DNA from 3 places in the Duganella sp. FT27W genome. Region 3 is predicted to be linked to each of the others. Evidence: predicted binding sites of a transcription regulator. Region 3 holds the regulator's gene; each other region holds the start of a gene.
The links. Region 3 encodes sigma-54, which starts transcription at its own class of promoters, with help from an activator protein. Its sites were predicted from a motif close to TGGCANGNAANCTGCTTT; they were not measured.
Positions count from the first base shown of each region.

Region 1: the regulator sigma-54 is predicted to act here: its motif matches at 2,234-2,251, upstream of F8197_RS04815 (circularly permuted type 2 ATP-grasp protein).
Region 2: the regulator sigma-54 is predicted to act here: its motif matches at 1,760-1,777, upstream of prpB (methylisocitrate lyase).

Region 1 covers NZ_WHIV01000001.1:1,122,108-1,126,561, reverse strand. Annotated here, with positions in the region: gene F8197_RS04820 (alpha-E domain-containing protein) at 1-762, opposite strand, end outside; gene F8197_RS04815 (circularly permuted type 2 ATP-grasp protein) at 773-2,203, opposite strand; gene F8197_RS04810 (PRC-barrel domain-containing protein) at 2,326-2,844, opposite strand; gene F8197_RS04805 (ferritin-like domain-containing protein) at 3,044-3,874, shown strand; gene paoA (aldehyde dehydrogenase iron-sulfur subunit PaoA) at 4,008-4,454, shown strand, end outside.
Region 2 covers NZ_WHIV01000005.1:797,271-801,724, reverse strand. Annotated here, with positions in the region: gene prpC (2-methylcitrate synthase) at 1-813, opposite strand, end outside; gene prpB (methylisocitrate lyase) at 825-1,721, opposite strand; gene prpR (propionate catabolism operon regulatory protein PrpR) at 1,874-3,595, shown strand; gene F8197_RS25450 (alpha/beta fold hydrolase) at 3,704-4,454, shown strand, end outside.
Region 3 covers NZ_WHIV01000004.1:264,105-268,558, forward strand. Annotated here, with positions in the region: gene F8197_RS18320 (alginate lyase family protein) at 1-940, opposite strand, end outside; gene hpf (ribosome hibernation-promoting factor, HPF/YfiA family) at 1,003-1,362, opposite strand; gene F8197_RS18330 (RNA polymerase factor sigma-54) at 1,438-2,913, opposite strand; gene lptB (LPS export ABC transporter ATP-binding protein) at 2,917-3,669, opposite strand; gene lptA (lipopolysaccharide transport periplasmic protein LptA) at 3,671-4,273, opposite strand; gene lptC (LPS export ABC transporter periplasmic protein LptC) at 4,283-4,454, opposite strand, start outside.

The DNA of each region.
Region 1 (4,454 bases), on a different contig from region 3:
CAGGTTGTGTACCACCTCGTCCATGCACGCCAGCAGCGAACGCGGCATGTCGGCACGCAGCATCAGCAGTTCGGCGATACGCGCCGGGGTGATCACGTCGCGGTACACCTTGCGATAAATTTCGAAACCCGAGACGGAGCGCAGCAGCGCGCCCCAGTAATAAAAATCGCGCTGGTTCATGGCGTCGCGCACGGCCGGCGCGGCGGTACCGCTGTGGAACTTGACGTCGAGGATGCGCGCCGTGTTGTCGGCCCGCTCCAGGAAGGTGCCCAGGCGGATGAAATGCACGGCCTCGTCGCGCAACATGGTGCCCAGCGTGACGCCGCGCGACAGGTGCGAGCGGTACTTGACCCATTCGAAAAACTTGCTGGGATCGTCCTCCAGCATATTGCTCTTAAGCATTTTCTGCATGTCGAGCCAGGTCTGGTTCTGGGTTTCCCAGACCTCGGTGGTCAGCGTGCCACGCACGGCGCGGGCGTTTTCGCGCGCCTCGGTCAGGCACGAGACCACCGACGACGGATTGGCGGGATCACGCACCATGAAGTCGATGACTTCGCGTGCGCCGAGGACGTCGTAGTGCTCGGCAAAGCGGTGTTCCAACTCGGAAATACCGAGCAGGGCGCGCCAGACCTGGGCGTTATCTTCGTCGGACTGCGGCAACATGCAGGTTTGCACGTTGACGTCCAACATGCGGGCGGTGTTCTCGGCGCGCTCGGTGTAGCGCGCCATCCAGAACAGGTGATCGGCGGTGCGGCTTAACATGGGTGTCTCCTTAGCGTTCCAAAATCCAGGTATCCTTGGTGCCGCCGCCTTGCGACGAGTTCACCACCAGCGAGCCTTCCTGCAAGGCCACGCGCGTCAGGCCGCCGGGCACCATCGAAATGGTCTTGCCAGACAACACAAACGGCCGCAAGTCGATATGGCGCGGCGCGATGCCGTTCTCGACATACGTAGGGCAGGCCGACAGGGCCAGCGTGGGCTGGGCGATATAGCCGTTGGGGTTGGCCAGCAGGCGGGCCCGGAAGTCTTCGATCTGCTGCCTGGTCGAAGCCGGTCCTACCAGCATGCCGTAGCCGCCGGCGCCGTGTACTTCCTTGACTACCAGGTCGGGCAGGTTGGCCAGCGTGTACGCCAGGTCTTCTTTCTTGCGACACTGGTAGGTCGGCACGTTGTTGAGGATCGGCTCTTCCGACAGGTAAAACTTGATCATGTCGGGCACGAACGGGTAAATCGACTTGTCGTCGGCCACGCCGGTACCGATCGCATTGGCCAGGGTGACGCGGCCGGCGCGGTACACCGACAGCAAGCCGGGTACGCCCAGCGAAGAATCGGGACGGAATGCCAGCGGATCGAGGAAATCGTCGTCCAGGCGACGGTAAATCACATCGACCCGCTTGGGGCCGCGCGTGGTGCGCATGAAGACCGTGTTATCGCTGACAAACAAATCCTTGCCTTCGACCAGTTCCACGCCCATTTGCTGGGCCAGGAACGCGTGCTCGAAGTAGGCCGAGTTGTACATGCCGGGGGTCATTACCACCACCACCGGGTCGGTAATGCCCATCGGCGCAACCGAACGCAGGTTGTCGAGCAACAAGTCGGGATAGTGATCGACCGGCGCGATTTTGTTGCGTGCAAACAACTCAGGGAACAAGCGCATCATCATCTTGCGGTCTTCCAGCATGTACGACACGCCGGAAGGCACCCGCAAATTATCTTCCAATACGTAAAACTCGCCTTCGCCGGCGCGCACGATATCGACCCCGGCAATGTGGGCATAGATGTCGGAAGCGACATTGATGCCTTGCATTTCCGGTCGATACTGGGCGTTCTTGTAGATTTGCTCTGCCGGGATCAGGCCGGCCTTGACGATATTCTGGTCATGATAAATATCATGGATAAACATATTGAGCGCTTTAACGCGCTGCACCAGGCCGGCTTCCATCTGCTTCCATTCGGCAGCAGTGATAATGCGGGGAATGGTGTCGAACGGAATCAGCCGTTCGGTGCCGGCGTCGTCGCCGTAGACGGCAAAGGTAATACCCACCCGGCGGAAGGTCAGATCCGCCTCCGCCCGCTTGCGTTCGATGGTATCGGGCGACTGGCGTTGCAGCCAGCCACAAAACTCACGGTAATGCTCACGCACCTCGGCGCTGGCGTTGTGTGCCAGGCCATCTGCGGTCATTTCATTGAAAAATTTTCCCATAATATAACTTCCCCCCTGTTGAGTGCAGTTATATCAAGAAACATGCCAGAAGACCCGCACGATTATGGTGCATAAAAAAAGCACGCGACCAGCGCGTGCTTTTTCGGTGAAACTTTTAAGATTTACAGGTTGCCCAGCCCCGAACCACGGCTGCTCGAATAGCCGGGGTCGCTCTGCAGGCTGCCGGTGCCGGCGCTCATCACGCTGCCGCTGGCAGTACGGCCGCCGGGCACGGCTTGCTGGGTGCCATAGAAATCATGAATCTGGGTGGAGAATTCGGAGCTGGCCATGTCAGGCCAATTGTCCTTGTCGAAACCGGGAGCATTCTTCAGATGGTCTTTCGACACGTTGAGCAGGAAGCGCTTGTTGACGGTGTCGAGTTGCAGCGCTTCCCATGGCACGGCAAACAGCTTGTCGCCCATGCCCAGCCAGCCGCCGAACGACAACACGGCGTAGGCCACATTACCCTGGCGCATGTCGAGCATGATTTCCTTGATGTCGCCCAGGTCTTCTTCCTGCAGGTTGTACACGTCTTCGCCGATGAGGGTGTCGGCGCCCATCAGACGCGGGCCGGGGCCGTTGTCGACGTCTGCATAATCGGTGTTGTAAATGCCGTAGGTGTCGCGGTCGAGGTAGCTCATGTTGGTCTCCTAATGGTTGGGGGATACACGCTGGCTTCCGGCGCTTTCTGCCGGGTGTGTAGCGCAGCACAGGATCCATGATGCGGCGAGCTCGCCGAGCCGGGTATAGGTGCACGCGCGGCACGACTGTAGGACCAGGATGAGTAACTGAGGCACATAGCAAGATGCTACACTCGTGCCTTTGCCCTCCAGTATTTTCATGTCCTTGCCACCATACGCTCATAGCGGCGAACTGCGCACCCGCGCCTTGCACTGCCTGCTGCAATCGGACCCGTTCGAGAAAGTCGCCGCCGTCAACGCCCTGGCCGCAGCCGTTCGTGCCGGCATCTGCGCGCCCGATCCCGCGGCGCAGCTGCAAGCGCCGGCCGACCGGCCGATACCAGGTCGCCCGGACTTGCCGCAACTGGTGCTGCCGTCAGCACTGGGCAAGCGTTCGATGAACACGGTGGAAGGGCGCGCCATGCTGATCCACGCGCTGGCCCACATCGAATTCAACGCCATCAACCTGGCGCTCGATGCGCTATGGCGCTTCCCCGATCTGCCCGCCGCCTACTACACCGACTGGCTGAAAGTGGCGGAAGAGGAATCGCTGCATTTTTCGCTGGTGGCCGCGCATCTGGTGACGCTCGGCTATGCCTACGGCGACTTCACCGCCCACGGCAGCTTGTGGGAAATGGTGGCCAAGACCACCGGCGACGCGCTGGCGCGCATGGCCCTGGTGCCGCGCGTGCTGGAAGCGCGGGGGCTGGACGCCAATCCGCCGATGCGCGCCAAGATCGCCCAGGCCGGCGATTTGCAGGCCGCTGCCATTCTCGACATCATCCTGCGCGACGAAATCGGCCACGTCGAAATCGGCAACCGCTGGTACCGCCACCTGTGCCACCAGCGCGGGCTGGAGCCGCGCGCGACGTTCGCCGCGCTGTGCGAGGAATACTGGGCGCCGGTGCCGCGTGGCCCGTTCAATGTCGAAGCGCGCCGCCAGGCCGGTTTTACGGAAGAGGAAATTGCCGACCTTTGCGCCAATAAGTAGTATCACGTAAGCCGCACTAACCTGCAGTCAACAGTGCGGATGTCGTCCTGATAATGCGATTAAGATGTTTTGACTCATCCGGCCACAAGTCGTCGATGAATCATTACTCACAATCTAGCCACAGGACGAATCGATGATGAACGACCTTAGCGATGTAAAAATCACCCGGCGCGACCTGCTGATCGCAGGCGCCATTACCGCCACTACCGCCGCCGTTCCGTCGGTGGCCGGCGCTCAAAACAACAGCAACTCCGGCGGCGGCAATGGCGGCGCGGCGCAAGCGGCTGCCGCCCCCGTGATCAACAAGGTCACGCTCGTGGTCAATGGCCAGTCGCGTGCGGTGGACGTCGATACCCGCACCACCTTGCTCGACGTACTGCGCGAAAACATGCACCTGACTGGCACCAAGAAGGGGTGCGACCATGGCCAATGCGGCGCCTGCACCGTCATCGTCGAAGGCCGGCGCATCAACTCCTGCCTGTCGCTGGCCGTGATGCACGACGGCGACAAGATCACCACCATCGAAGGCCTCGGCACGCCCGACAAATTGCACCCGATGCAAGCGGCGTTCGTCAAGCAC
Region 2 (4,454 bases), on a different contig from region 3:
GTACACAGGGTGGCCGAAGCCGATCACCACTTCCTTGTTGGCCACGCGGTTGCGGATGTCGGCTTCCGCTTCGTCGGCGTTTTCGTAGCGCTTCTGGATCTCGAACGCGAACTCGTTGGCGCCGCCGTGCTTGGGACCGCGCAGTGCGCCGATGGCGCCGGTGATCGCCGAGTGCATGTCCGAACCCGTGCCCGCGATCACGCGACCGGTAAAGGTGGACGCGTTGAATTCGTGTTCGGCGTACAGGATCAGTGACGTGTGCATGGCGCGCACCCAGCTCGCGGGCGGCTTGAAGCCGTGCAGCAGGTGCAGGAAGTGACCGCCGATCGAATCGTCGTCGGTTTCCACGTCGATGCGCTTGCCGTTATGGCTGTAGTGGTACCAGTACAGCAGCATCGAGCCGAACGACGCCATCAGACGGTCGGCGATGTCGCGCGCACCGGGCACATTGTGGTCGTCCTTTTCCGGCAGCACGCAGCCGAGCACCGAGGCGCCGGTGCGCATCACGTCCATCGGGTGGGCGGCGGCCGGCAAGGCTTCCAGCGCGGACTTGACAGCCTGCGGCAGGCCGCGCAGCGAACGCAGTTTGGCCTTGTAGCCGCGCAGCTCGCCGTCGTTGGGCAGCTTGCCGTGCACCAGCAGGTAGGCGATTTCCTCGAACTCGCTGGTGGTGGCCAGGTCGAGGATGTCGTAACCGCGGTAGTGCAGGTCATTGCCGGTCTTGCCGACGGAGCACAGCGCGGTATTCCCGGCCGCCACGCCGGACAGGGCGACGGATTTTTTCGGTTTGAAGGTGGTGGTGGTGTCGGTCATGGTGGTCTCCGTTATTTTTTCTGGGCCGCATTTTGAGCTGCAAACAAGGCATCGAGCTTCTGTTCGAAGCTATGGTAATTGATCCGTTCATACAGCTCGGCGCGCGTCTGCATGGTATCGAGCACATTTTGCTGGGTGCCGTCGCGGCGGATCGCGCCATACACATTTTCAGCCGCCTTGTTCATGGCGCGGAACGCGGACAGCGGATAGAGCACCAGGCCCACGTCGGCGTCGCGCAACTCGTCCACCGTGAACAGCGGCGTGGAACCGAATTCGGTGATATTGGCCAGCACCGGCACTTTTACGGCGGCGGCGAACTGCTTGTACATCTCGAGGCTGATCATCGCCTCCGGGAAGATCATGTCGGCGCCAGCCTCCACGCACGCCACCGCGCGGGCGATCGCCGCGTCCAGCCCTTCGACCGCCAGCGCGTCGGTGCGGGCCATGATCACGAACTGGTCGTCGGTGCGCGCATCGACAGCGGCGCTGACGCGATCGACCATCTCCTGCTGCGAGACGATTTCCTTGCCGGGGCGGTGGCCGCAGCGCTTGGCGCCCACCTGGTCTTCGATATGCATGGCGGCGGCGCCGGCCTTGATCATGGTCTTGACCGTGCGCGCGACATTGAAGGCCGAGGCGCCGAAACCGGTATCGGCATCGACCAGCAGCGGCAGGTCGCACACGTCGGTGATGCGGCGGATGTCGGTAAGCACGTCATCCAGGCTCGAGATGCCCAGGTCGGGCAAGCCGAGCGAGCCGGCCGCCACGCCGCCGCCCGACAGATAGATGGCGCGGAAACCGGCGCGCTTGGCCAGCAAGGCGTGATTGGCGTTGATGGCGCCGACAACCTGTAACGGCGATTCTTCTTGGACGGCCTGGCGGAATGCGGCGCCTGCGGAATAACTCATGGGTGACCTTTCAATGTTGCGGTAAAGTTAGGCGGTAGTTTGCAAACGCCGTGCCACCCGTGACCTCCTTTAAAATCAATCACTTGCTAATTTTAGATGTTGCACTATTGTTTCATTTTGAAACATCGAAACAACTGCACTACAATTGAAACATGCGCCCCCCTCCTTCCCTGCCGCTCGATCCTGACGACAAACCGGTCATCTGGACCGTTTCCGTCTCGCGCCTGTCTGATGTGTTTCGTCACATCACGCTCGAATACGACAACCGCGCCACCATCGAACAAATCCATCTCGGCTTCGACGACGCCGTGCGCCATATCCGCGCGCGCCTGGCCACCGAGCGCTGCGACGCCGTCATTGCGGCGGGCTCCAACGCCGCCTACCTGAGAAGCCGGCTGTCGGTGCCGGTGGTCGTGGCCCGCTTCAGCGGCTTCGACGTGATGCAGGCGCTGGCGCGGGCGCGGCGCGTGTCCCCGCACGTGGGCATCGTCACCTACCAGGAGCGGCTGCAGGAGCTGGCCGAATTCACCACCACCTTCGACATCGACGTGGCACAGCGCACGTACGTGACCGAGGAAGACGCGCGCGACCAGGTCAACGATTTAAAGGCCGCCGGCATCAAGGCCATCGTCGGCGCAGGCCGCATCACCGACCTGGCCGAAGAGGCGGGGCTGACGGGCGTGTTCGTGTATTCGGCGGCGTCGGTGCGCCATGCGTTCGACGATGCGCTGGAACTGGCGCGCCTGACCCAACTTGAAATGGACCGGGGCCGGGGTCGCGCACGCGGCGCCACCACGGGCGCTGGGGCCGACACACTGCGCGCCCGCCACGGCATTACCGACTTGCGCGGCGAATCGGCCGACATGGAAGCTGTGCGCCAGTCGGTGGTGCTGTATGCGAAATCCCCGGCCACAGTGCTGATACAGGGCGAGACTGGCAGCGGCAAGGAACTGGCTGCGCAGGCGATCCACAACGAGGGGCCGCGCAGCCTGGGCCAGAACCGGCCGTTCGTGGCGGTGAACTGCGGCGCCATCGCCGAGTCGCTGCTCGAATCGGAACTATTCGGCCACGAAGACGGCGCGTTTACCGGCGCGCGCCGGGGCGGCCACGCCGGCCTGTTCGAGGCGGCCAACCACGGCACCCTGTTCCTCGACGAGATCGGCGAGATGCCGCTGACGCTGCAAACCCGGCTGCTGCGGGTGCTGGAAGAACGGCAGGTGGTGCGAGTAGGCGGCACCCGGCCCATCGCCGTTGCCGTGCGCATCATCAGCGCCACCCACTGCGATCTCGAGCAGCGCATGCGCGACGGCCGCTTCCGCGCCGACCTGTTCTACCGGCTGGCGGTGCTGCGCCTGGCGCTGCCGCCGCTGCGCGCGCGGCCCGGCGACGTGGCGGCGCTGGCCGAGTGGTCGCTCAAGCATGCGCTGGCGTCGCTCGGCGCCAGGCCGCACCCCAACCTGCGCGCCGAGATGGCGGCGTGCGCGCCGCTGCTGCAAGCGTACGCCTGGCCCGGCAATATGCGCGAACTGCGCAACGTGGCTGAGCGCCTGGCGCTGTTCCTGGCGGCCGAGCCACTGCAGGCGCTCACGCCCGCGTTCATTGCTGGCGTGGCGCCGGAGCTGGCAGGCCATGGCGGTATTGGCGCCGGTGTTGACGCTGATGTTGGCAACACCGGCGCGGATGGCCCTGCCGCCGGCGCCACTGCATCGTCGCTCAGCATCGGCCGAGCGCACCGCGAGACGGCAAGCACGGCAGAGGTGCTGGCCCGCTTTGGCGGCCGGCGCGACGCGGCCGCCAATTACCTGGGCATCAGCCGCACCACGCTGTGGCGCCGGTTGCGTGCGGAGGACGGCGATCAAACCGTCACGCCTTAAAAGCGTCACGCCGTTCATCACCTGCCAGCGACCGCTCATCCACCAGCACTCGCCGCCCGTGAACCCCACCGCTAACATGGCCACACCTACCCACCACGGAGAAACGCCATGTCCTTCCCCCGCATCGTTGCCGCCATCGCCGCCGGCTTGCTGTTCGCCTCATCCGCCATCGCGGCCCCCGCCTTCAAGGTCGAGGTGACCGGCAATACCAGCGGCGCACCGATGATCCTGATCCCGGGCCTGGCATCGTCGGGCGCGGTGTGGGACGGCACGGTCCAGCGCTATTGCGGCGCGCGCCGCTGCCACGTGCTGACCCTGGCCGGCTTTGCCGGCGTACCGGCCATCGACGGCCCGCTGCTGGCCACCGCCGAACAGCAGCTGAGCGAGTACATCGCCGCCAACAAACTGGCGCAACCGGTCATCGTCGGCCACAGCCTCGGTGGCTTCCTGGCGCTGAAACTGGCCGCCGACCACCCGGAACAGGTGGGACGGCTGGTGATTGTTGACAGCCTGCCGGCACTGGCCGCGGTGCAGATGCCCAGCATTACCAGCGCACAGATGAAGGAAATGGCGGCCGGCATGCGCGTCCGCATGCTGGGCATGGATGCCGCCGCCCACCAGGCCGGCCAGCTGCAAACCCTTCGCACCATGATCACCGGTGAAGCTGACGTGCAGCGCGCCCTGGCGTGGGGCCTGGAGTCGGACCGCACCACCGTCGCCAATGCCATGGCGGACCTGATGGGACAGGATCTGCGCCAGAACATCGCCCGCATCAAGGCGCCCACGCTGGTCATGGGCAGCTGGATCGCCTATAAAAACTTCGGTACCCGCGAGCAGTTTCTGCAGACCTACCAGGACC
Region 3 (4,454 bases):
TCGACGAAGGCAAGTGTTCTAGCGGGTTGGGCAAGGTTAAATCGCCGCCCAGGCGGGCCTGGAATTTTGCAGCGGCTGCCGGCGGGTGCCCCATGTGGCGCGCATAGATCACGGCAAACGGCATATCAGTCACTGTTTCCTGCCTGAAGCCGGTGACCTGGTTCATGGTCGACGGATTGCGCGCAGCGGCCAGCGTGTATGTCACCAGCCGGTCCAGCGTCGGCGATTGCAGGTCAAGAATCGATGCCATCATGGTCAGCGGCGCGGCAGCGAACGCGTGGTAATGCAGCGCCTTGGCGCCGCGCGCCATCTCGGCTGGCAGCGCGCCGTCCGAAGCGACCTGGGCCATCGCGTTGTCGAACACGCCGTGCCCCCATGTTAATAAACGCTGGTCGTGGGTGACGGCGCCGACGGCAGTCACGGCCAGCCCTTCCCAGTAGTAATGGTTGTTGCGCTTGCCCTTGCGGGTGTCGGCGTGGACCAGCGTGGCGTCGGCCAGCGTGGACAGCCACGCTTCGATCGCTTTCTTTTGCGCGGGCGTGGCGGCTGCCTGCACGCGCGCATAGCTGAGCGCGAGGCCACCGAGCGTCCACTTGCGCACGAAATACGCCTGCTCGCTCGACATCTTGCCCAGCATGGCCTGCTGGCCGGCCCAGCTATCCAGCCAGTTCAAGGCGCAGGCGGCGTCTTGCGGCTTGCTGTTGGCCTGGTAGCGGCTGGCGTTGCGGGCGACACCAGACAAGAATTGTTCGACCGGCTCGGTGCTGGCAATGTTTTTGGCGCGCCGCGCCGGGTCGATCACGGAATGGTTGGCGTCGTTGTAGTAGCTGTTGGCGTCGATGTCGATGACGGCGGCCGGCGCCGGCTGGCAGGTAGCGGCGACGGCGGAAGCAGCGGAGGCGGAAAGGAGAACGGTATAAACCAGATAAACAATTTTCATGTAGCTCCAGAAACAAGAAAGGGCGCTCGTTCAGCGCCCTTAGTTGGTGTGTCGCGCCGTTGTTAAAGGGCGGCGGCAGCTGGTTCGAAGTTATCCGGGAGATGCTTGATCGCATCGTGGCCGTGCTGTTGGACTTTGCCTTTGTACTTCATGACCTGGCGGTCCAGCTTGTCGATCAGGGTGTCGATCGCAGCGTACAGGTCTTGCGACAGGCTTTCCACGTAGACCGTTTTACCGGACAGGCGCAGATTGATTTCAGCCTTTTGGCGCTTGGTTTTCTCTTTAAGGTTATCTACGGTCAGAATGACAGCAATATCAATCACTTGATCAAAGTGCCGTGTCACGCGTTCGAGCTTGCTCTGCACGTATTCACGAATGGCGGCGGTCACTTCGAGATGATGTCCACTGATGGTGAGATTCATACACACTCCTAAAGATAGATGTCGCTGACGGTTAGTGCGTTGCCCATTGATGCCGGGCACGCAGGAACCAGTGCACTACAAAGACTTGCGGAGACTGACTGGAGGGATTTTGAGGGCTTCGCGATATTTGGCAACAGTGCGTCGCGCAATCACCATGCCCTGTTCTCCCAGCATGTCCGCAATCTTACTGTCGGATAAAGGATTTTTAGGGTCTTCAGCTCCTGTCAGTTGCACGATCAGTGCCCGTATCGCCGTCGAACTGGCTTCACCTCCCGCTTCGGTGGCGACGTGGCTACCAAAAAAATATTTCAGCTCAAACATGCCGTGCGGAGTCAGCATGTATTTCTGAGTTGTTACCCGAGAAATGGTGCTCTCGTGTAAACCCAGTGTATCAGCAATTTCGCGAAGCACAAGGGGGCGCATGGCAACCGCGCCGTGCGAGAAAAAGTTCTTTTGTCGTTCTACTATCGCTTGTGCCACGCGCAGGATGGTGTCGAACCGCTGGCGCATATTCTTGATCAGCCACTTCGCCTCCTGCAGCTGCGCGCCCATGGCGCCCTCACCTTTGCCCTGCTTGAGCAGGTTGGCGTACATGGCGTTCACACGCAGGCGCGGCATGACGTCGTTGTTCAGGCTGACCTGCCAACCGGTGCGCGATTTTTTCACGATCACGTCCGGCACCACGTAGTCGGAGACGTCGGAGGCGAACGCCGCACCGGGGTGCGGATTGCACTGGCGGATCACGGTCTGCGCTTCGCGCAGGTCTTCGTCGTCGCACAGCAGCGCTTTTTTCAGCTTGTTGAAATCGCGCTGGGCAAACCACGTCAGGTGCTTTTCGACGATGGCCACGGCCATCCGTCGCGTCACCATCGGGATGCCGGGCAAGCGCTTGATTTGCAGCGCCAGGCACTCGGCCGCATTGCGCGCCCCCACCCCTGCAGGGTCGAAACTTTGCAGCAGCGACAACGCCGTTTGCAGCTCGTCGAGTTCCACTTCCAGTTCCTCGGGCAGGCGCGCGTGGATCTCGTCGAGCGCTTCTTCGAGGTAGCCGTTTTCGTCGAGTGCATCGATGATCAGTTCGACCAGCGCGCGGTCGCGCAGCTCGAGCACGGTCACCCGCATCTGCTCCATCAGGTGCTCGCGCAGGGTGCAGTGGTGCGCTTCGATTTGCGGACGCGCGTCTTCGTCGTCGGGCGCCTTGCTGCGGCCGGCGTCGCTCCAGTCCATGTCCGCTTCGGCGGTGGTACTTTCGGTATCGGCGGCGGGGCCGTCGTAGGCGTCGGCCTCGCCGGCGGGCGCCGCTTCCTGCGGACCCGATTCGGACGGTGCTTCGCCGGACGGCGCCTGCTGGCTGATGGCGCCGTCGGACAACAGCCGCAGAGAATGGTCGAGCGGATCGTCGAGCCGCTCGAGCAAGGGATTGTCGGTCAGGAGTTGTTCGAGTTCCTGGTGCAGCTCCAGCGTGGAAAGCTGCAGCAAGCGGATCGATTGCTGCAGTTGGGGCGTCAGCGCGAGATGCTGCGAGGTCCGCAGTTGCAACGACTGTTTCATGGATTACATTCGGAAGTGTTCACCCAGGTAGACGCGGCGCACCGACTCGTCGGCGATGATGTCGTCCGGACGGCCCGACGCCAGCACCGAGCCCTGGTTGATGATATATGCGCGGTCGCAGATGCCCAGCGTCTCGCGCACATTGTGATCGGTAATGAGGACGCCGATTTGCCGCTCCTTGAGAAAGCGCACGATGCGCTGGATCTCGATCACGGCAATCGGGTCGACCCCGGCGAATGGTTCGTCGAGCAGCACGAAGCGCGGGTTGGTGGCCAGCGCACGGGCGATCTCCACCCGGCGGCGTTCGCCGCCGGAGAGCGAGAGCGCGGGGTTGTCGCGCAGCTTCTCGATTTGCAAATCGGCCAGCAGGGTATTGAGCCGTTCAGTAATGTCAGCCTTGGATAAAGGCTTGCCGTCCACTTTTTGAATTTCGAGGACAGCGCGAATATTTTCTTCCACCGTCAGCTTGCGGAACACCGACGCTTCCTGCGGCAGGTACGACAGGCCGAGCGAGGCGCGGCGGTGGATCGGCAGTGACGAGACGTCGACGCCGCCGATATCGATGGTGCCGGCGTCGGACGGTACCAGGCCGACGATCATGTAAAACGACGTGGTCTTGCCGGCGCCGTTGGGGCCGAGCAAACCCACCACTTCGCCGCACTCTACTTGCAGCGAGACGTCGTGCACGACCTGGCGCTTGCCATAGCTTTTCTGCAGGCCGCGAACGATCAGGGTGCTACCGCAACTTGGTTCCATGTCATTTCCCCGCAGGCTGGGTGGCAGGCACCGGCTGCGCCGGCGCGATCGGCGGGCGCTTGGACGACGGCTGGATCACCATGGTGCCGCGGCCGGCGCCCGGTTTGCTCTCGCCGCTGCTGCTGTTCTTGACCGCGAACACTTCGCGGCGGCTGTCGTACGAGATGAACTCGCCATCGACCTGGCTGGTGACCTTGCCCGACTCGAGCTGCTTGATGCGGCCCTTGGAAATCAGCTTGACCAGCTCGGTCTTGTCGTCGTATTCGATGCGGTCGGCCTGGCCTTCCACCCATTTGTCGGTGTCGCCGTCAAGCTTCTGGCGAAACGTTGCCTGCACGCCGGGCGTGCCGGTGAGCACCACGAACTGGTAGCCCTCGGGATCTTGCGTGACCACCGCCTTGGGCGAGGTCATGCGGATGGTGCCGCGCGTGAGGATGACGTTGCCGGTGAAGGTCTTGATCTGCTTGACGTCGTCGGAGTCGGCCTGGTCGAACGACACTTCGATCGGCTTGTTGGAGTCGGCTTTTTCGGCGTGCGCCGGGATGGCCAGTGCTGCCAGCAGCAGTGCCGCCGACCAGAAGGTTTGCTTGGTGATTGCTCTCATAATCTTCCTTTAGCGTGCCGCATGCGGCGGCACGGTGATCTTGCCGCGTCCACCCAGTTGGGTTTGCAGCGTTGCATTGTTGGCGGTCATGCCCACGCCCGTGGCCACCGTCTTGCCCAGGTGCAGTTCGACCGGTGCGACGGTTTCCATCCGTTGTTCGTCCGGGAACACGGTGAGCGTG